DNA from 2 places in the Hathewaya limosa genome. Region 1 is predicted to be linked to the other one. Evidence: a T-box and tRNA genes for the amino acid it is inferred to sense, from the RefSeq annotation. Region 1 holds a T-box; the other holds one or more tRNA genes.
What was found. The T-box of region 1 lies ahead of metG (methionine--tRNA ligase). A T-box ahead of a tRNA ligase gene usually reads a tRNA of that ligase, here a tRNA-Met.

Region 1 (11,158 bases):
GTTATATTTGCAACCTCATCTTTTTGCATTTCTTTTATTTCTGCAATCTTTTCAATAACATATTCAATATAATTTGATTGATTTCTTTTTCCCCTAAAAGGTACTGGAGTCATATAAGGGCAATCTGTTTCTACCAAAAGCTTATCCATCGGTACTTCCTTTACAACATCAATAATCTTTTTAGCGTTTTTAAAAGTTACAACACCTGTAATTCCTATATAATAATCAGCTTTTAAACATTCTCTAGCAAATTCTACTGATCCTGAAAAGCAGTGTACAACCCCCTTAACTTCTGGAAACATTTTAATTATTTCTAAGGTATCCCCATGTGCATCTCTATCATGAATTACTACTGGTAAATTTAATTCTTTAGCTAACTCCATTTGTCTTATAAAAACTTTTTTTTGCACTTCTTTACTAGGATTTTCATCCCAATAATAATCTAGTCCAATTTCTCCTATAGCCTTAACCTTATCATTTTTAGCTAATATTTTTAATTCGTTTACTATATCTTCATTAAACTCTTCGGCCTCTTCTGGATGAACTCCTATTGCTGCATAAATAAAATCATACTTTTCAGCAAGTTGAACAGAAGTTTTTGAAGTTTCAAGAGAAACTCCACAGTTTAAAATACCCACTATTCCTTTTTCATTGTGAAGTCCCTCTATAAGACTATATCTATCACTATTAAAACTTTCATCATCATAATGTGCATGTGAATCAAATATCATAAAATTTCCCCCTCATATTAATATTAGTGATTTAAAGCAAGCTACTTATAAATGGTGTTAAAATACCAAGTATTCCACCCAAAAGTGCACCAAGCCATGTAATAGCTTTTAATTCTTTATTAGCTATTTCTATAATTATATCTTCAGTAAATCTTACATCTAGTTCATTGATTTTTTCTTCAACTATATTAGATATATCTAAGGATTTAATTATATCTTCACTACTTCCTTTGATAATTTTATTATATATTTTATTTACAATTTCTTCTTTATTTATAGCCCCACCTATACTCTCTATTGAAATTATATCCATTATTTTCTTATTCAAAACATAGTGTATAACTTTTTTGCTTAAACTTTTAATTACACTTTCAAATGAATTACTTACTATAATCTTATTATAAAAGAAGGTTATAATCTTTTCCTTTGAACTACCAACCTCTTCTATTAAAGTATTTAATGTTAATTTCTTATCATCCATTTTTTCTTCTATATTATTTAAAATTTCAACTAAGAAATCTTCACTTAAAACTTTATTTTCAAATAAATTTGCAATATCAACTATAACACCTTTTCTATCTTCTTCGTTAAATCCATTAACTACTGTTTCTAAATGATTTTGCATAACTTTTTCAAGTTCATTGTTTATAAATCTAGCTATTCCTATTTTATTTTTCTCTTCATCTAGAATCTCAGAAATTATAGATGTAAATTTATCATATATAGAATCAGTATTTAAAAACATAGCCATCATAGGATTAAGTTTATTTTTTATAATATCATCTATTATATTTCTTATACTTTCTTTAGATTGATCTTGTTTTAAAAAGTCTTTAATTTCATTAGCAATTTCTTCTCTATGATCAAAAACATAATCTTGAGCACCATCTTGTATAAAATCGGGAACAATTTCATTTAGCTTTGTGCCCTCTTCAATTTTTTTCTCTAATTTATTTTGAAAATAATTTATAACTTTATCATTAAATTCCTTTGAACTCTTATAGTTATTAATTAGATTAAATATAGTATTTTTTATATTACTTCTATACTTATCTTTTATGATTTTATTTAATGGATAAGAAAAGACCTTATCTATTCCTTCCTTTACTAAGGGATAACTTTCTTTTTTAAATTCTTCTTTTTTTACATATTCCATTAAAGCTTTAGAAAGTTTATCTTCATAATTTAAAATAACTTGGTCATTGTTTTCTTTAAAGATTTTTTTAGTTAGCTCCCCGATAGGTTTTTCTCCATTAAAAACTTTATCTATTTTATCTGTAATAATTTCATAAACTTTATCTCTAACTTCTTTTCTTTCCAAGGACTTAGTCAATGTTTCTTCTGTAAGTAAATGTTCTCCTACTGCTTTTCCAACACTTTTAGAAATTCTATATCTCTCTTTTGGTATAAGTCCTGGGGTAAATGGAATCTTAATATTAAAAATTCTTTTTTCTTCATAAGGTCTAAATAACATTTTTATAGCTAGCCAATTGGTTAGATATCCAATAATAGCTCCTATTAAAATTGAAATCAAATATTTCATATCTTCACCTCTACATCATTTTATTAATCTTAAAGTTATTTTCTTTATTAATTATAGTTGATTTAAATTACTTAAAATCCCTTAATGATCTTAAGTAATTATTTCTTCTCTTATATAGAATATGTATTTACACTTATTTATGTTTTACTATGTTTTAAAATAATAGTCAATTATATTCTTATACTATTTTCTAAAAATTTATTATGTATTATACAAAACAAAATGACACTAATAATTTACAGATTTCCATCTCCAAATTATTTTAGTGTCATTTGTTTCATAAAACTATATGAAATAGTTTTAAAATTTTATTATCTTACAACACTTCCTGTTGGCAGATTTTTAGTAATAGTTGCTAAAGTAAGTTCACTATCATCATTTGTTGATGCAGCTAAAATCATTCCTTGGGATAATTCTCCTCTTAATTTAACTGGCTTTAAATTAACAACCATTATAACTTTTTGTCCTACTAATTCCTCAGGTTTATAGAACTTAGCAATACCTGATATTACCTGTCTAACTTCTCCACCTAAATCAACCTTAAGTTTTAAAAGCTTATTTGCTTTTTTAACAGGTTCGCACTCTAAAACCTTGGCTATTCTTAAATCTATTTTTTCAAAATCTTCGATTGTTATTTCTTCTTTAATTGGAAGCATTTCTTGAGTTTTTTCTGTGCCATTCATTTCTGCTGCAATTTTTCTTTGCTCTTCGGCAACCTTTTCAAGTTCAGCCAACTTAGCATCTACATCTATTCTTGGGAATATAACTCCTGTTTTATTTACTTTAACTCCAGGAATTGTACCATCAAATTCTTTTAAACTTTCAAATGTAGTATTTGTAATACCTAATTGAGCATTAATTTTTTTACTTGTTTCTGGTAAAAATGCACTTAATAAAACTGAAGTAAATCTTAAAGATTCTGTTAAAACATAAAGAACTGTTGAAAGTCTTTCTTTTTTAGTTTCATCCTTTCCAAGTACCCATGGTTGAGTTTCATCTATATATTTATTTGTTCTTCTAATAAGAGCCCAAATACTGTCTAAGGCAGCTGGAATTCTTAATGCATTAATTGCATCTTCAACTTTCTTAGGAGTTTCTAATGCAAGTTTTATAACTTCATCATCAAACTCTCCACTTTCTATTGGTGCTTGAATTTCACCATCAAAATATTTATCTATCATAGTAACTGTTCTAGATACTAGATTTCCTAAATCATTAGCTAAATCTGAATTTGTCTTCTTAATAAAAATTTCATTACTAAAAATACCATCAGCTCCAAATGGAATTTCATGTAATAAATAATATCTAACAGCATCTACACCAAAATGATTAACTAATGTTTCAGGATGTACTACATTTCCTTTAGATTTTGACATTTTACCATCTTCAAGCATTAACCATCCATGTCCGAATACCTGCTTTGGAAGTGGTAAATCTAAAGCCATTAGCATAATTGGCCAATAAATTGTATGGAATCTTATAATATCTTTACCAACTAAATGTACATCTGCTGGCCAAAATTTTTCCATTAAATTTTCTTGTGAATTTTCATATCCTAACGCTGAAATATAATTAGATAATGCATCTATCCAAACATATACTACATGCCCTTTGTCAAACTCTACTGGAATACCCCAATCAAAACTTGTTCTTGAAATACATAAATCTTGTAATCCTGGTTTTAAGAAGTTATTTAACATTTCATTTTTTCTTGATTCAGGTTGAATAAATTCTGGATGATTTTCAATATATTCAATAAGTTTTGGAGCATACTTAGACATTTTAAAGAAATAAGCTTCTTCCTTAGTCTTTTCAACTGGTCTTCCACAATCAGGACATTTTTCACCTACTGCTTGTGTTTCTGTCCAGAAAGATTCACAAGGAGTACAATATAATCCTTCATAAGAACTCTTATAAATATCGCCTTGATCATATAATCTCTTAAATATTTTTGATACAGTTTCTACATGATATTCATCTGTAGTTCTTATAAATTTATCATAGCTAACATCCATTAGTTCCCACAAACTTTTAATTCCTGCAACTATTTCATCTACATATTCTTTAGGTGTTACACCTTTTTTTTCTGCAAGTCTTTGAATTTTTTGACCATGTTCATCAGAACCAGTTAAAAACATTACATCATAACCTGTTAATCTTTTAAATCTAGCTACAGCATCAGCAGCAATTGTAGTATAAGTATTACCTATATGAAGTTTTGCTGATGGATAATATATTGGCGTTGTAATATAAAATGGTTTTTTATTACACATAATACCGTTCCTCCTTCAATGTTTATTATAATAATCAATTTCTTTTTTATTAATGTTTTTATAAAATAAAAAAACCTCTAAGCACAATTGCTTAGAGGCGTTATATACGCGTTACCACTCTATTTCATATTTATGTCTTCATAAATATCTCACTAAGTGACGGCTTCAACAAATTTAGAAACTTATCACCCTATAATATAACGGTCATTACCGTATTACCCTTACTTTATAAAAGCTCGAATAATCAACTCAGAGGCCATATTCATAAATCTCCATATCACCAGCTTTCACCTAACCTGGCTCTCTTTAAATACTTTAATTTACTACTCTTCTCTTCATAGTCTTTTAAAAACATTTATTAATATTTATATTAATGATAGTATATACATTCTATTATGTCAAGTTACCTTTTTTAAATAACTATAATGTCTGGAAATATATTACTCTTATTATTATACTATTAATTAATAAAACAATTTTAAAATAAAAATATATAAAATTTTAAAATATGTGTTTAAAATCTAAAATTCTGTTAATACTATTAATACATATATGATCCCCCTAATTATATATGTATCCCCCATATGGCACAAACGTGCTAAAAGACCATAATTATAATTATGGTCTTTTTCTTATTCGTCTAAAAATTCATATTATTTTGCTTCAACTTTAATAATATTACTTAAAATTCATTATTAATGCTTTGATTTTTAACCTCTTCTTCTTTGCTTTCTTCATTTAAGTTCATTTTATCAGTATTTTTTTGATCTTTTTCAGATTTTTTTAAAAAACTCCATTTAGTTTCTGCAGTAATTAAAGCTATAAATATAATTAAACAGCCAACTATCATTTTTAGCGTAAATTGTTCTCCTAATAATATTGCAGAAAATAAAGATCCAAAAACTGTTTCCAAACTTAAAATAATAGCCGCCTCAGTAGATGATGTATACTTTAAGGCTACATTTTGAATTATGTATGCAATCATTGTACTAAAAATACCTAAATAAATTACTCCTAACCATCCGTGTAACGTAGCAAATGCTGGTGAAGTTTCTTTACATATAATAGCTGCCAAAAACGAACATACCGCTGATACGCCCATTTGTAGTATAGTTATAACTACAGGATCTGATTTTTTATTATAATATTCCGCTACCACAATATTAAGTGCAAAAAATACAGCACCTAGGATACTTAAAGTATCTCCCTTTGTAATACAAAACCCTTTATTAAGAGTCAATAGACATGTACCAATTAGACATAACGCAGTTCCTATAAATTGATACTTATCTGGTGCATGTTTTGTAAGCATCCAATAAAGAAATGGTACAATAACCACATATAATCCTGTCAAAAATGCTTGTTTTCCAGGAGTCGTATACTGAAGACCTATTGTTTGAACTGCAAAGGCTAAAAATACAACAAATCCAACCACCAATCCGCCTTTTATGTCTTGCTTGTTTATATTCTTAAGCTTTTTATAAAAGACTATACTTAATAAAACAAATGCTATTGAAAAACGGAATCCCATACCATAAAATGGTCTAAGTCCTCCTCTTAAAGCTATATCTGTTGCAGGAAATCCCCCTCCCCAAATAATAGCACAAATAAATAAACATAAATTAGCCCAAAATTTTCTACTTTTACACTTCATATAATTCCTCCTCACATTTTTATAAATTAACACACAAAAAAACAGCTTAGTACATGACTTTAAGCTGTTTTTTAGAAATATGTTTAATCTGTGTTATTAAAAGCAATTTTTGCAACATTGTAACTACTATTTGCTCATATCTTTACATTTATTAGTACAAGCCTTCATTGCCTTCATAATAGAACTCCTAAATCCATTTTCTTCTAACACTTCTACAGCTTCTATAGTTGTACCCGCTGGTGAGCACACCATATCTTTTAATTGTGCTGGATGCTTACCTGTTTCTAAAACCATTTTTGCAGAACCTAATACTGCTTGAGCAGCAATTTTATACGCTTTATCTCTTGGCATACCATCATATACAGCAGCATCTGCCATAGCTTCTATTAGCATAAAAATATACGCCGGTGATGAACCACTTAAAGAAACAAATGCATCAATTAATTTTTCTGGAATAACTTCTACCTTTCCAAAACTTGAAAAAATACTTTTAACTTTATTTAAATCATCATCATTAATATTCTTATTTCCACATACTGCAGCCATACCTTCACCTACTAATGCTGGTGTATTAGGCATAGTTCTAACTATTTTATGTTCATTTCCAAAATATTCTTCTAAATTTGCAATGGTTTTCCCTGCAACAATACTAATAATAATTGTATCTTTTTTAATAGAGTTCTTAATTTCACTTGCTACACTTGATAATATGTTAGGTTTAACTGCTAAAATTAAAACATCTGCTTTTTTTGATACTTCTATATTATCTACAGTAGTATTTGCCCCATATTTTTCTTTTACCTTTTCTAAACTTGGTACAAATAAATCAGCAACAAATATTTCTTGTGGTTTAACAATTCCTGAATTTATTATTCCACCTATCATTGCTCTTCCCATATTACCGCATCCAATAAAACTAATATTAAAACTCATTACTTAGCCTCCCCACTTATTTATTACTAGGCATTAAGAAAATCATTTTTTCTTAATGCCTATATTTAACTATACAAATATTATACTACTATTTAGTAAAACTTTGCATAATATTTATCAAATTAGAGAGACTATTTTCTATTTTTTTTATAAATTCTTGTTTAATTTTCATCAAAGAAAAATTAACAGTTAAAACTTTGCTCTGTTCTTTCAATTATTTCATCTTGAAGAACTTTATTTAAGTTACAGAAATAATCACTATATCCAGCAACACGAACTATTAAATCTTTGTATTCTTCCGGATGTTTTTGTGCATTTAATAATGTTTGTTTATCTACAACATTAAATTGAATGTGATGTCCTCCCATCTTGAAGTAAGCCCTTACTAAATTTTTCACATTTTCTAATCCTTCATCCCCTGCAATTACATCTGGAGTAAATTTTTGATTTAACAATGTACCACCAGTTTTTACATGATCCATTTTAGATGCAGATTTAACTACAGATGTTGGTCCATTTTTATCAGCTCCCTTTGATGGAGATATACCCTCTGATAATGGCTTTCTAGATAGTCTACCATCTGCACTTGCACCCATAACTTTACCAAAGTAAACATGGCAAGTTGTTGGCAACATATCTATTCTATAAGTCGCTCCAGTTGGAGCTAATCTTCCATTTATTGAATCATAGTATGCATCAAATATAGATTTCATAACATCATCTGCATAATCATCATCATTTCCATACTTAGGAGTTCTATTGTTTACAATATTGTATATATCTTCATGACCTTCAAAATTATCTTTTAAAGCTCCCATTAATTCTTTCATTGTAAATTTCTTATTGTCAAATACATTATATTTAATAGATGATAAAGCATCTGAAATAGTTCCTATACCAACACCTTGAATATATCTTGTATTATATCTTGCCCCACCTGCATTATAATCAACAGCCTTAGTGATACAATCATCAATAATAACTGACATAAATGGTGATGGCATTGTTATTGCATATAATTTTTCAATAATTTGATTTCCTTCAATTTTAACATCAGCAAAATATTTTATTTGTTTCTTATATGCATCAAATAATTCATCATAAGACTTAAATTCTGTTACATCACCAGTCTTTAATCCTATTTGCTTTCCTGTCATAGGATCAACACCATTATTTAAAGTAACTTCAAGAATCTTAGGCAAATTAAAGTAACCAGTTAATGAATAACGTTCTTTACCAAATGCACCAGTTTCAACACATCCTGTTGTTCCACCACATCTAGCATCTTCAATAGATTTTCCTACTCTTAACATTTCTTCAATAACTGTTTCTACATTAAACATAGATGGTTGTCCAAATCCTGTTCTAACGATTTTGGCCGCTCTTTTAATAAACTTATCAGGATTTAATCTACTAATTTGAACATTTGAACTTGGTTGTAATAATCTCATTTCTTCAATTACATCAAGAAGCATATAACTTAACTCATTAACACCATCTTTGCCGTCCTTAGTAACCCCACCAATATTAATATTACAAAAATCTGTGTAAGTTCCACTTTCCTCAAGTGTAATACCAACCTTAGGTGGAGCTGGTTGATTATTGAACTTAACCCAGAAACATTCCAATAATTCCATAGCATTTTCTTTAGTTAAAGTTCCCTCGTCAACTTCACGTTTATAGAATGGATATAAGTGTTGATCCAATCTTCCTGGACAGAATGAATCCCAAGTATTTAATTCAGTTATTACACCTAAATGTACAAACCAATACATTTGAAGAGCTTCTGCAAAATTTCTTGGTGCATGTTCTGGTACCCACGCACATCTTTCTGAAATTTCCATTAATTCTTTTTTTCTATTTAAATCTTCTTCTTTGTCTGCTAATTCCCTAGCATATTCAGAATATCTCTTACCATAAATTATTAATGCATCACAAGCAATAGCCATAGCTTCAAGTTCTGCCTTTTTCTCAAAAAACATAGTATCATTAAAACAATCTAATTTATCTATTTCATTTTGAATTTGAGCTTTAAAATCACCAAATCCCCTATGATATATTTTATCATCTAAAGCAGCATGTCCTGGTGCCCTTTGTTCCATAAATTCTGTTATTATACCGGCCTCATATGCATCCATCCATTCTTTAGTCATATTTTCTAAAAGAATGTGTCTCATAGCCCTGTTTTCCCAAAACGGAATTATAGTTTCCTCTTGGAACTTCTTAGAATGTTCAGAAACTTTAAAAGAAATTTTTTCACGTTGATCCATAATATCAAAATCGCTTAAAGTATGACAACAAAGTTCAGGATAAGTTGGAGTTGCGGCTGGTGCCTCTCCTCTTTCTCCTACAATTAATTCTCCATCATTAATACAAAGTTTTTTATTTTCCATAATATTTTTAAAAGCTAATGCTCTTAAAATCGGAGTTGGAACTGCTCCTTGGTATTTTTTGTAAATCTCTGTAACGAGATTAGCTCTTTCCATAGAAATATATGGAACTGCATTTACACTTTGAGCTCTTAATTTTTCTACTCTTTTTGTTTTCATAAAATTACCCCCCTATCTTGACATTAAACCCATTCTTCTTAAAATATTCTACCAATTGTTGCATATATTTTTGTGAAGGCTCTTGTAATCCTTCTAATTTATAATTTTCTTGAAGTCTTTTATATTTATCCATACCAATTTTATGATATGGCAAAAGATTTAACTGATCCATTTTTATATCCCTTAAGAAACTTATAGTTCTATCAATGATTTCATTAGAATCATTGATACCAGGAATTATGGGAATTCTTATATATATTTTTTTTCCTAAATCTGAAAGTTTTTTAATATTTTCTAATATTGTTTCATTAGGAACACCTGTATATTTTTTATGCTCATTACTATCGATGTGTTTCAAATCTACTAAAAATAAATCTGTATAATCTAGAATTCTTTCAAAATTACTCCATGTTGTAAATGCACAAGTATCTACTGTAGTGTGAATTCCAGAATTACTACAGGCCTTAAGTGCTTTCTCTAAAAAATCAATTTGTGCCATAGGTTCTCCACCTGAAAAAGTTACTCCACCATTAGATTCCTCATAAAATATCTCATCTTTCTTAACTTCCTTAACCACTTGCTCTACTGTAACTTCTTTACCTGACAACTCTAGGGCTGCTTGTACACATACATCAGCACACTGTCCACATAATGTGCATTTACTTTTATCTAAATAAAACTTATTATCTACTATAGAAATAGCATTCTGATTACATTTATTTTCACATCTTCCACATTTAATACACTTCGAATTAAAATGCATTAACTGTGGCTCTTTTTTTTGACTTTCAGGATTATGACACCACCAACAATTTAAAGGACACCCTTTTAAAAACACAGTAGTTCTAATTCCTGGACCATCATGAATGGAATACTTTTGTATATTAAAAATTATCCCCTTGTTCAAAATATCATCCCCTTTTAAAAAACTCTAGTTTCTATTTATTTTTAAATGCATTTGGGGTATGAACCGTTAATATTTTTACTATTTTATTTGTATGATTTGCCCAATTGTGAATAAACTTAGATTCATAATGAGAGCTATCTCCTGGATATAACTCATATTTAGTATTATCTAAATATAATGTTAAAATTCCTTCAAGAACATATACAAATTCTTCACCATCATGCTGATAAGATGTTAAATTTTCAGTTCCTTCTTCAGGTAAAATTTCGTAAATTCTTGGCAATAGATCTCTATTTTCTATATCATTAGAAAGGTGATATACAATAAATTTTGATTGAACTATTTGAAAAACTTCTTTTTCATAACTTCTTAATATACTTCCTTTATTTTCTCTTGGTATATTAAAAAAGTATGATAAATCAACACCTAATACTGTAGCTATTTTCTCCAAAGAATCTATAGCTATAGTAGTTAGTCCTCTTTCTAATTGTGATAAAAAACCTATAGATAAGTTAGTTTGAGCACTAAGTTCCTTTAGTGTTAATTTTCTATTATTTCTAAGTTCTTT
Region 2 (11,158 bases), on a different contig from region 1:
CTACTTCTGCTAATTCATCTTTTTCTTCCTCTGCGCCTGCAACATCTTTAAATCCTATTTTCTTTTTATCCGGTGTGGCCATTCTTGCTTTACTCTTTCCAAAATTCATAACTCCACGGCCACCGCCACCGCCTTGTGATTGCTGCATAAACATAAAGAAAAAGAAAACAAGCATTAATATGAACAATAGTGTTGGTAAATATTGAACCCATGCTGGGAAACTTTCAGGTTTTAAATATTGTAAATTAACACCTTCTAATTTACCTTTATCTATAATTTCATCTAGTAATCTAGTTGATATTACTACTTCATATTTACTTTTGTTATCACTTTTAAGTTGACCAGAGATTATAGCCAAACTTCCTTCTTGTTGTATATTGGCAGTTTTTATTTTATTTTCATCTAATACTTTAACAAATTGATCATATCTCATAGTTCCACTAGACTTCGTGGAGTCAAGCACTAGCATACCTGCCACCATAGCCAATACAAAAACAATTATCCAGACCGTTGCACTTGATAATTTTTTCATTAAAACAGGCCCCCCTCTCTATTTAGTTACTATAAAATTTTATCATATGAAATTTTTATTTACAATAACATTAATATTAATTATTTATTAATGCTTTGCTAAAACTTCAAAGTCGTATATATTTTAACTTATTTTCTCAATAATAATTCATTGAAAAATATTCTATATATACGACTTTCTTAGCTTTAACATTAATAAACTATGTATTACTTTAATTATACTACATTATTTAGTTTTTAATCCTTTTTATTTAAATTTGATATAAACTTTTTTATTTCGTGTAGACTCTTTCTTTTAAAATTCCTATAAAAGGTAGATTTCTATACATTTCAGCATAGTCTAATCCATAACCCACTAAAAAGTAGTCCGGTACATCATATCCTAAATACCTAACATCTAATTCTACTTTTCTTCTATCAGGCTTATTTAAAAGACAAGCTATCTCTACACTTTCTGGATTTCTAGATTTTAAATATTTCATTAAGTACTTTAAAGTAGTACCTGAATCTATTATATCTTCTATAACCAATACATTTTTACCTTCTATTTCATAATCCAAATCCTTCAAAATCCTAACGATCCCAGATGATGTACTAGACATACCATAACTTGATACGGCCATAAAATCCATTTGACAAGGGATAGTGATTTCTTTTAATAAATCTGACATAAACATTACAGATCCTTTTAAAATACCTACTAAAAGCAACTCCTTGCCTTTATAATCTCTACTTATTTGCTCACCTAGTTCCTTAATTCTCCCTCTTAACTGTTCTTCTGAATAAAGAATTTCTTGAATATCTTGTAACATCTAACTTTTTCCCCTCTCTATCTTTATTTTTAGCACTTGTTTTGTCTTATCCGTTACTTTATATTTTTCACTTACTCTATAGCCTACTATCCATGCTATATCTTCTCCAAAACAAACTAAAGGAACTTCATTTCTTTTTTCTCTTGGTACTTTCATATCTACAAACATCTTTTTAAGACTTTTATTTCCCTTCATCCCTAATGGATTAAACATATCTCCTTCTTGTCTGTATCTAAGTTTTTTATCTCCATTAATATTGTCATAATTAAAAAATTTAGTGTATGTACTACTTTCTGTTAAGTTTACTTCTTCTTTCGGAATTATTTCCAGAGAAATTTTAATATCTGAGATACAAACAACATTACCATCTCTTAAAAATATTTCTTTCTGTTTGCAGTTAGAATTATTACCAAAACTATTTTCAAAATCTTCTTTTGAATAAAGATAGACATCTCCATAATTATTGTACGCCACCACATCATTCGGAAGTATTGTTCGTGTTCCTGTACTGTTACGTCCAATTTCTATAACACTACTAATATGGTTTTTTTCAAAGTTATACATATTACCTTTAAGCTTATATAAAGCATTTCTAATAACTCGCGCTAATAGATTTTCGTTTTCATTATGGAATGCCTCCTTTCTTATTATAACCCTATTTTGTTCTTTATAACAATATTTTTCGTAACATTCTTTAGAAATTTCTTTTAAAAGTTCGTTTTCTCCTTGCATTATTTCCCCAAGTCTATTTAAAGCTGCCACCACATCTTTATTAAAATTCTCTTCCATATAAGGTATTATCTCTAACCTTACCTTATTACGACTATATATACACTCTAAATTTGTTTTATCTATTCTAGGTTTTAAGCCTATATTTTCACAATATGATTCAATTTCTTTTCTTGTTCTTCCTAAGATAGGTCTAATATAAATTTCATCTCTTACAGGTCTAATTCCACAAAGTCCTTCTACCCCAGTACCTCTCATAATCCTCATTAACAAAGTTTCTGCTTGATCATTAGCATTATGAGCTAAGGCAATCTTTTGTATATTATATTTTTTCCTTAGCTCATTAAAATAGTTATATCTCACTTCTCTTCCTGCCATTTCACAAGAAAGGCCTTTTTCCTCTCCATATTTTTCTACATTAAATTTTTGAGTAAATACTTTTATACCAAGTCCATTACATAAATCCTTTACATATTGTTCATCATCATCTGCATCCTTGCCTCTCAAACAATGATTAACATGAGCTGCATACAATTCTATATTCAATGTTTTTCTTAAACTATATAAAACATGTAATAGGCATACAGAATCAGGCCCCCCCGACAATGCTACTAAAATTTTATCTCCCTTTTGTATCATATTATACTTTTCAATATAATTTAAAACTTTATCTATCATTAGTAACCACAACTCCTAGCATCTTTATTATTTTATTAATTAAAGTTAATTATATTTTTTAATATATATTAGTGCAATACCAATTAATTAAATTTATGTTAATGAACTTAAGGTATAAATAATATTAATAAACCCCATAAACCTTACATGCTAATACTGTCATATCATCTTTAACTTTATATTCTCTAAGTTTTAATGCCTTATTCAATACTTCACATGCAATTTCTTTCGGTTCATTGCTTTTAATACTCTTTAAACACTCCTTAATAAATTTTTCATTTAAGATAGAATCATCATTATAATCTAAAACTCCATCACTAACCATGACTATAATATCTCCATTATCAACCTTTCTCTCCTCTATTTCTATATCAGCAGTATCCAAGACTCCTATTGGTAAACTTTTAGACTTTATTACTTCTACATCATTAGCTTTTTTCAAAAAGCTATCTACTGCTCCAACCTTCATGAATTCCACCCTACCTGTATATAAATCTATATTACATAAATCTAAAGTAGAAAACTTCTCTGTTTCAGAAAATTTCATACTCATTATAGAATTTATAGCATTAATAGCCGTTATCTTACTAAAACCATTTTTGCAAAACTCATTTATAAGCTGTACAGATGCTTTACTTTCCCTACTAGCTTGAGGTCCTGAGCCCATACCATCACTAATAATAGCCGTATATGTTCCATCATCTAATTTATTCGCACTATAACTATCACCACTACATTTTTCTCCATCTTTACATTTAATCGCTACATAAGAACTTACTTGAAATTTGGGTATTCTTTCATAAGTAACATTACATGTACCATTCGCTTTGTCTATAAGACATGAATCTCCACAAACATACATAGGATATCCTGTTGCTTGATTTACATATGCTAAAGCATCCTTACTACAATATTTTTTACCCCCACACGAATTTAATATAAGTTTTACAATATCTCTTTTTCTTTCATCTTTAATACACAAAATATCTTTGTATTTAACTCTATTTTTATCTAAAATTCTCTTTAACTTATTTTCTAATTCTATATTTATATATATATTATCTTGTATCTCACCTCCTATATTTTTAACGGTTTCACCCATATTTTTTATCTGTTTTGAAAGTAGCTCCCTTCCCTCACATAAACTACTTCTTTTCATCTCATTAATAATATATTTATTCACTATATCCTCTGTATTTTTCATTAAGGCAGTTCTATTAACGCATTTTCTTTCTATTTCATAAGGAACCTGAAAATTATTCTCCTGATAATTTTGTATAAGCTCCATAAATGCAGAATAGGTATAATGCATTTCTTGTTTCCAACAAATACTTTTCATATTACAATTGCAACATACTCTATCCGCCAAATTTTCAACCAGAGCCGAACTTTTCCCTTTCATCTCAAGTTTCTCATTATCCACTAAAGAATCTAAGGTGTATGATATATTAAATAATAGATTAGAAAATTTATTTAACCTTTCATCATAAAGCCCCCTTATTTTATGCATATACCCATCATTTAAGTCTTCCTTTTTTTCCTGAACATTAAATTCTAAACAAATTCTATTATAAATTTTTTTAGGAGTTATCATAAATAACGCCATAGAAGCTAAAAGTTCAAATCCCAAAAAGCTAGAATCAACTCCTAAATAAATTTGCATTATAAAAAATGTAATAGCATACGCAATACCCGAAAAATATTTTCCTGTATCTCTAAAAACTCCTGCAATTAAACCACATACTCCAAAAACAGCTATATATACTGGCATAGATAAAGATGTCATTCCAACTATAGACCCTAAAACAACCCCAACTCCCCCACCGACAGAACTTCCACAAGTAAATCCAACTACACATACAAAATAAAGTCCCAATATATTCATCAATGATATTGATTTAAAACTGACTCCCCACGTTCCTGCCAAAATTAACGATATTACTATTCCCATGCTAATAGTTTCTTCATTGTCAAATAATTTTTTATTATCTATACTTTTAAAACATAAAATACCTTTGTTCATAATATAATATAATGGAATAATGCATAACCCTTCCATAACAGCGTAAAAAACACTAAGAGAAAGATTCATTTTACTAAATATTATTTTAGTAGCTATAAATTCAATAAAAATCATAAAAAACATAGCTATAACTTTTTTCTTTCTTGATTCCTTATTTATAAAATAGTTTAAAATTAATAAACCACCAATACAAATTAGATAATTTCCAACACTTTGAATTTTAGGCATTAATGAAAAATAACCTAGCATACTTCCTATAGAAGCCACTAAAAACATCTGTTTATTAATATATAATGAAAATACCATCAACATAGCAATCCCAAATGGGGCCATACCATTTATAAGTTTAACTCTACTAATTAGCAGACAAACCAAACTATATAACATTGCCTGTTTTATGAAACCTATATTTATCTTACTATTTTCCCTTTCTTCCTCCTTTTCTTTTTTAACCCTTTTATAAGGTAAAACTTGTATACCATATTGCATAATTAATCCACCACCCTTTATAAAATTACGAAATCATTATACCAGTTTGAACTGGAAATAATTGTCATAAGGTGGAATTATATTTTATTTTTTATAAGACATTTTAAGAGTATATTTGTATTTTTTTACCATATTGTATGAAATTCTATTTTAGATTTGAAATTTTAACTTTTAAAATGATAATAACTGAGTAAAACTTAAAGAATTTAACAGATTATTTGTAGATTTTATTAAGACTAGAATATATAAAAACATAAAAAAAACTGTTGAATTTATTCAACAGTTACACTCTATTTGGTAGCGGAAATAGGATTTGAACCTACGACACTTCGGGTATGAACCGAATGCTCTAGCCAACTGAGCTATTCCGCCATGTTGGTTGCGGGGATAGGACTTGAACCTACGACCTTCGGGTTATGAGCCCGACGAGCTACCAGCTGCTCCACCCCGCGGCATTTGGTGCTGAAGACCGGAATCGAACCGGTACGGTGTGTTAGCACCGCAGGATTTTAAGTCCTGTGCGTCTGCCAGTTCCGCCACTCCAGCTTAAATTATTAACATGTAAAGATTAAAATGGTAGCGGAAATAGGATTTGAACCTACGACACTTCGGGTATGAACCGAATGCTCTAGCCAACTGAGCTATTCCGCCATGTGGTTGCGGGGATAGGACTTGAACCTACGACCTTCGGGTTATGAGCCCGACGAGCTACCAGCTGCTCCACCCCGCGACATTGGTGCTGAAGACCGGAATCGAACCGGTACGGTGTGTTAGCACCGCAGGATTTTAAGTCCTGTGCGTCTGCCAGTTCCGCCACTCCAGCATTTACATGCTTTCATTTTATGAAATTGATTATATATCTTATTTAAAAACCTGTCAACAAGTTTTTAAATTTGGTGCTGAAGACCGGAATCGAACCGGTACGGTGTGTTAGCACCGCAGGATTTTAAGTCCTGTGCGTCTGCCAGTTCCGCCACTCCAGCACATTTTGTTTCGCTGTTTTTCATCAGCGACAAGTGTTATTATATATTAATATGGTACACATGTCAACACATTTACACAAAAAAATTTATTTTTTTTAAAAAGGTAATAGAAAAGCTAGGGTTATTAACGTTTTCATACCCTAGCTTTTTTACATTTCCAAAGCATATTCTTTAAAAATGTGCCTTCTTTATTTTAAACTAATAATTATTTTGTCTTTTTTTTAATACTTCCTTGACCTTTAGCAAGTTTATAACTCTTAGTATCTTTTAATCTTTCTTCACTTTCTTTTAAAAATTTAGAAAGGTTATCTTCAAAGTTATGGTGATGAGCCTTGTTTTTTTCTTTTTCCCAATCGATTTCTTGTGGTACATGAGTTCTTTTAGGCTTATTTTCTTCTAACTGCTTCATTGACAAACTTATTTTACCATCATTATCTACTGAAATTACTTTCACTTTTACTACATCATTTTCTTTTAAATGTTTACTTATATCCTTTACAAAAGTTTTAGATATTTCAGATATATGTAAAAGCCCTATCTTGCCCTCCACTTCTACGAACGCTCCAAATTTTGTGATGTTAACCACTTTGCCTTCTAAAATGTTTCCTGGTTGTAAAGACATTGAAAATGTATCCTCCTTAAAATAAAATATTTATGTATTTTTTTATTTTTTCTTATCTATTATTGTTTCTTCACCTTTTTTTACTAATCCAAGTTTTTCTCTAGCTAATTTTTCTAAGTAAATTTCTTTTCCTGATATTGTGACCTCATCTTTTAACTTTTGATTTTCCATCTTAACCTTGCCTAATTCAGTATTCCATTTACTAATTTCATTTTTTTGCTCATGCATAATAACTTGTTGTGAAATTAGTACATATCCTATATATACTATCGATAAAAAAATTAATATCTTTTTTTTATTAATAAATCTTTTCATAGTATATCATACCTTTCACATTTGGTAAATTCATAATACTTTAGTCTTTATTAAAAACTTTTTTTACGTTATATATTAATAACTCAAGTGGAAATAACATATACTTAATTAAAATTCTAAAGAACTTAAAGATATATTTACTAAAATTATAAATTATCAATAAACAAAAATTACTTAAAAATCTTAAATATATAACTATTCCAATAAATATTAATAAATATATATATATACTAACATAAGCGTAGTTAGTGTACAACAAAAATATAAATACTAAAATCGATGTTAAAATCCAAAAAAGTATATCTTCTATCACAGTAATTATATTACCTGGTTTTTCCACACCCCTTATTAATCTATATATGTCAAAAAATAATCCTGTAATAACTCCAGCCATTAAACTAAAAATGAATAAACTTATTTGATACCCTATAGGAAATAACATTTTATTGCCTACCTAAATAATCTACTTAGTATAGTATCTTTTTTTTCTGGTCTTTTATTACTCCTATATATGCAAGAATTAATAGTTCCTGTTATGTTTAATTCTCCATTATTTACATCCAACTTATTCATTTTTAGATTTTGACCTTTAATGTTTAAACCACCTAAACTTGTACTAAGTATTATCTCTTCTTCATTAAAACTAATTACCTCTTGTACTCCAGAAACCTGTAACTTCTTTCTATTTTGTAAAGTTAAATTACTTTTCTTTTCTTCTACATTCATTTCTTTTTTAGATTCCATAATATTTATATTATCCTCCTTCTAAAATCAAATACTGCTTATACACCCTTCTTTTTATATATATATGCACTTAATTCAATAAAATGATAAAAAAACATTATGTAAAATAAAAAATGAAAAAGAGCCTATAAATTGATAAGGCTCTTTTTCATTTTTTATTCTTCAGCATCTGCACCAGATATGATTTCATACATATCTTTTGCTTCTTCTTTTCTAGCATGCTCAGTTACATTAACTATTCTTGCTTTAAGTGTATCTTTAGCAAATACTATTTCTATGATATCATTTTCCTTTATACTTGTACTAGCTTTTGCAGGTTTGTTATTTATTAAAACTCTACCACCATCACAAATTTCCTTTGCCTTTGTCCTTCTTTTTATTATTCTTGATACCTTTAAATATTTATCTAAACGCATAAATTATTCCCCTTTATTATAATTTTCGAATTTTAATTTTATAAAAAATCTAGATTTTAATAAAGAAAAAACCTAGATATTTATCTAGGCTTTATTAGTTATCTCTAACTACTTATTTACTCTTTCTTTGAACTCTTTACCAGCCTTAAATACTGGAACTACTGATGCTGGAATTGTGATTTCTTCCTTAGTTCTTGGATTTCTACCTATTCTTTCAGCTCTTTTTCTAGTTTCGAAAGTTCCAAATCCTATTAATTGTACTTTTTCTTCTTTTTCTAATGATTCTTCTACTGCTTCTATAAATGCTTTTAATGCAGCTTCAGCATCTTTCTTAGTTAACTTAGATTTCTCACTCATAACAGTAATTAATTCCGCTTTATTCACCTTAGTTACCTCCTTAAATTAAAGCATACTCTATAACATGAGTATACATAAAATAGCTTATTCTTCAAGAATTCAAAAAATCCTTCTTTTTTTATTATTTTTATAACAAATTTAGTTATAAGCTAGTCATTTTTATTTTTTGCTTGTTCCCACAACCCATCCATTTCCTCTAAAGTCATATTTTCTAAGGATAGACCTTGTTCCTGAGCCTTAGTTTCAATAAAACTAAATCTTTTAATAAACTTATTGGTTGTATGGGTAACAGCTTCCTCAGGATCTATATTTAAAAATCTGCATACATTTACTGTAGCAAAAATTAAATCTCCTAATTCATCTATTATTTTTTCCCTGTTATTAGAATTATATACCTCTTTTACCTCAAAATATTCTTCTTTTACTTTGTCTAAGGCTGGTTCTACATTTTTCCAATCAAATCCTACCTTAGCAGCTTTCTTTTGAACTTTCTCCGCTCTCATTAAAGCTGGCAAATTTTTTGGAATATGTTCTAATATTTGCGTATAATTTTCAAAGTTATTTTCCTTCTTTTTTATACTCTCCCAATTATCTAATACTTCTTGTGTAGTGTCAAGTTTAATTTTTCCAAAAATATGAGGATGTCTAGAAATCATCTTTTCACAAATAATTTCTGTTATATCATAAATATTAAAGAACCCCTCATCTTTTCCTATTTTAGCATGAAATACAACTTGTAACAATACATCCCCTAGTTCTTCAATTAATTTATTTTCATCATCTTCATCTATAGCCTCTAAAACTTCATAACATTCCTCAATTAAGCATTTTTTTAATGTTTTATGGTCTTGTTCTAAATCCCAAGGACATCCTTCTTCTCCTCTTAAAACATCCATAATATTTACCAAGTCATAAAAATTTCTTAAAGCTTTTGTCCCTTTAGGAATATATAAAGAGGTTAAGTAATCAATATCCTCTTGTCTATCTAACTCATAAATTTTTATTTTTCTTATACTTTCTACACCTTTTATACCAGCACCTCTTACAAAATATATTTCTTCCTCATCATTGTAATACTCAGAAAGTGCCAATTTAACTTCTGATGCAATTAAGTTATTATAAACTTGTGTTATTACTATACCTGTTTTATTATTTAGAACAGAGTTTTTCATTTCAAAGGCATCGACAACTTGCATACCTTCAATAGGATCTATTTTTAAACATCCCATGATAGCTTCTAAAAAACTAACTGCTGGAAGTATCTCATATTCTACATTTTCTTTTTTACAAAGATCAATTAATAAAATTACCGACTTCTCTGCAACTAATGGATGTCCTGGTACAGCATAAACAATCTCTTCAAAATGCTTCGCCTTTGATATTATATCTTCTGCAATTGATTTATAAACATCATCAAAACTCTCATTTGTTTCATAAGCATTATCATAAGTTGCAAATTTTATGCCCAATTCTCTTAAGTATTCTACTGTTGGATGTTTTTCCGTTCTTAAAAAAACATTTTCACAGTTTTTCAAGTTTTCTATTGTCCCTAACGTTAAAGAATCTTTATCTCCTGGACCCAATCCTAAAATTTTAATCATTTGCTTACCACACTCCTTCCTATATAGCTTTAACATATTACTTACTATTAGTTAAGCCTTGCACTGAAATTATTATACTTTAGATATTTTAGCACATTTTAAATAACTTTAAAATTCTAAGGTGTTCTAAATTTACGTTTTATTTCTTTATAGGAAAAAATATTAAAAACTATTATAAATATAGAATATATTATGACCCCTATTAAAATTGCTCCTAAACAAGCTAAATTGCTACTTGAAGTTAATATACATATATATCTATAAGAAATTATTACTGCAATAGACATGAATACTGATGCAAATCCTGGCTTAATTGTAGCTTCATAAAAATTAATAGACATATTAAGTTTTTTTCTAATTAAAATTAAATTTAGTATACATGCTATAATATACCCTAAAGTAGATCCTATTACAGCACCGTATATATTAATACCTGGTAAAGGGACCAAAACATAAGTTATTATAACCTTAGCTATACATCCTATGGCTAAATTCTTAACAGGTGCATAAAAATTATTCATAGCCTGTAACAAAGTTGTACTACATTGAGTTAATACTATAAACGGAAGTGATAAAGACATATATTTAAGAATTTCATATCCTCCTACATCTCCCTTAAAAATAAGATTCATTATAGGATAAGCTAAAAAATACAACCCCATGGCGGAAGGAATTGATATTACACTTGATAATTTTATAGCTCCTTCAACCTTATTTTTAAGATCTAATCTTCTTTGTTTTATATAAGCTTCTGCTACTATAGGAACTATAGATGTACATAATGCTACAGATAAAGCAAGTGGTACATGAGATAATGTTGATGCCTTTCCTGTAAGCTGCCCATACAATATAGCTGCT

Region 2: it has a tRNA-Met gene. The T-box ahead of metG (methionine--tRNA ligase) is inferred to sense a tRNA for this amino acid. The anticodon was not compared.

The regions. Positions count from the first base shown of each region.
Region 1 covers NZ_JAUSWN010000001.1:12,600-23,757, reverse strand. The annotation lists gene QOZ93_RS00095 (TatD family hydrolase) at 1-731, opposite strand, end outside; gene QOZ93_RS00090 (DUF445 family protein) at 763-2,274, opposite strand; gene metG (methionine--tRNA ligase) at 2,586-4,547, opposite strand; T-box leader at 4,638-4,895, opposite strand; gene QOZ93_RS00080 (DMT family transporter) at 5,230-6,201, opposite strand; gene proC (pyrroline-5-carboxylate reductase) at 6,328-7,134, opposite strand; gene hypD (trans-4-hydroxy-L-proline dehydratase) at 7,317-9,683, opposite strand; gene QOZ93_RS00065 (trans-4-hydroxy-L-proline dehydratase activase) at 9,688-10,590, opposite strand; gene QOZ93_RS00060 (helix-turn-helix domain-containing protein) at 10,622-11,158, opposite strand, start outside.
Region 2 covers NZ_JAUSWN010000002.1:11,181-22,338, forward strand. The annotation lists gene ftsH (ATP-dependent zinc metalloprotease FtsH) at 1-532, opposite strand, end outside; gene hpt (hypoxanthine phosphoribosyltransferase) at 804-1,343, opposite strand; gene tilS (tRNA lysidine(34) synthetase TilS) at 1,344-2,750, opposite strand; gene spoIIE (stage II sporulation protein E) at 2,875-5,262, opposite strand; tRNA gene QOZ93_RS01415 (tRNA-Met) at 5,558-5,634, opposite strand; tRNA gene QOZ93_RS01420 (tRNA-Met) at 5,639-5,714, opposite strand; tRNA gene QOZ93_RS01425 (tRNA-Leu) at 5,720-5,808, opposite strand; tRNA gene QOZ93_RS01430 (tRNA-Met) at 5,837-5,913, opposite strand; tRNA gene QOZ93_RS01435 (tRNA-Met) at 5,917-5,992, opposite strand; tRNA gene QOZ93_RS01440 (tRNA-Leu) at 5,997-6,085, opposite strand; tRNA gene QOZ93_RS01445 (tRNA-Leu) at 6,157-6,245, opposite strand; gene QOZ93_RS01450 (S1 domain-containing RNA-binding protein) at 6,451-6,867, opposite strand; gene QOZ93_RS01455 (FtsB family cell division protein) at 6,910-7,182, opposite strand; gene yabQ (spore cortex biosynthesis protein YabQ) at 7,223-7,624, opposite strand; gene yabP (sporulation protein YabP) at 7,633-7,926, opposite strand; gene QOZ93_RS01470 (RNA-binding S4 domain-containing protein) at 8,082-8,342, opposite strand; gene QOZ93_RS01475 (HU family DNA-binding protein) at 8,451-8,726, opposite strand; gene yabN (bifunctional methyltransferase/pyrophosphohydrolase YabN) at 8,849-10,300, opposite strand; gene QOZ93_RS01485 (putative polysaccharide biosynthesis protein) at 10,417-11,158, opposite strand, start outside.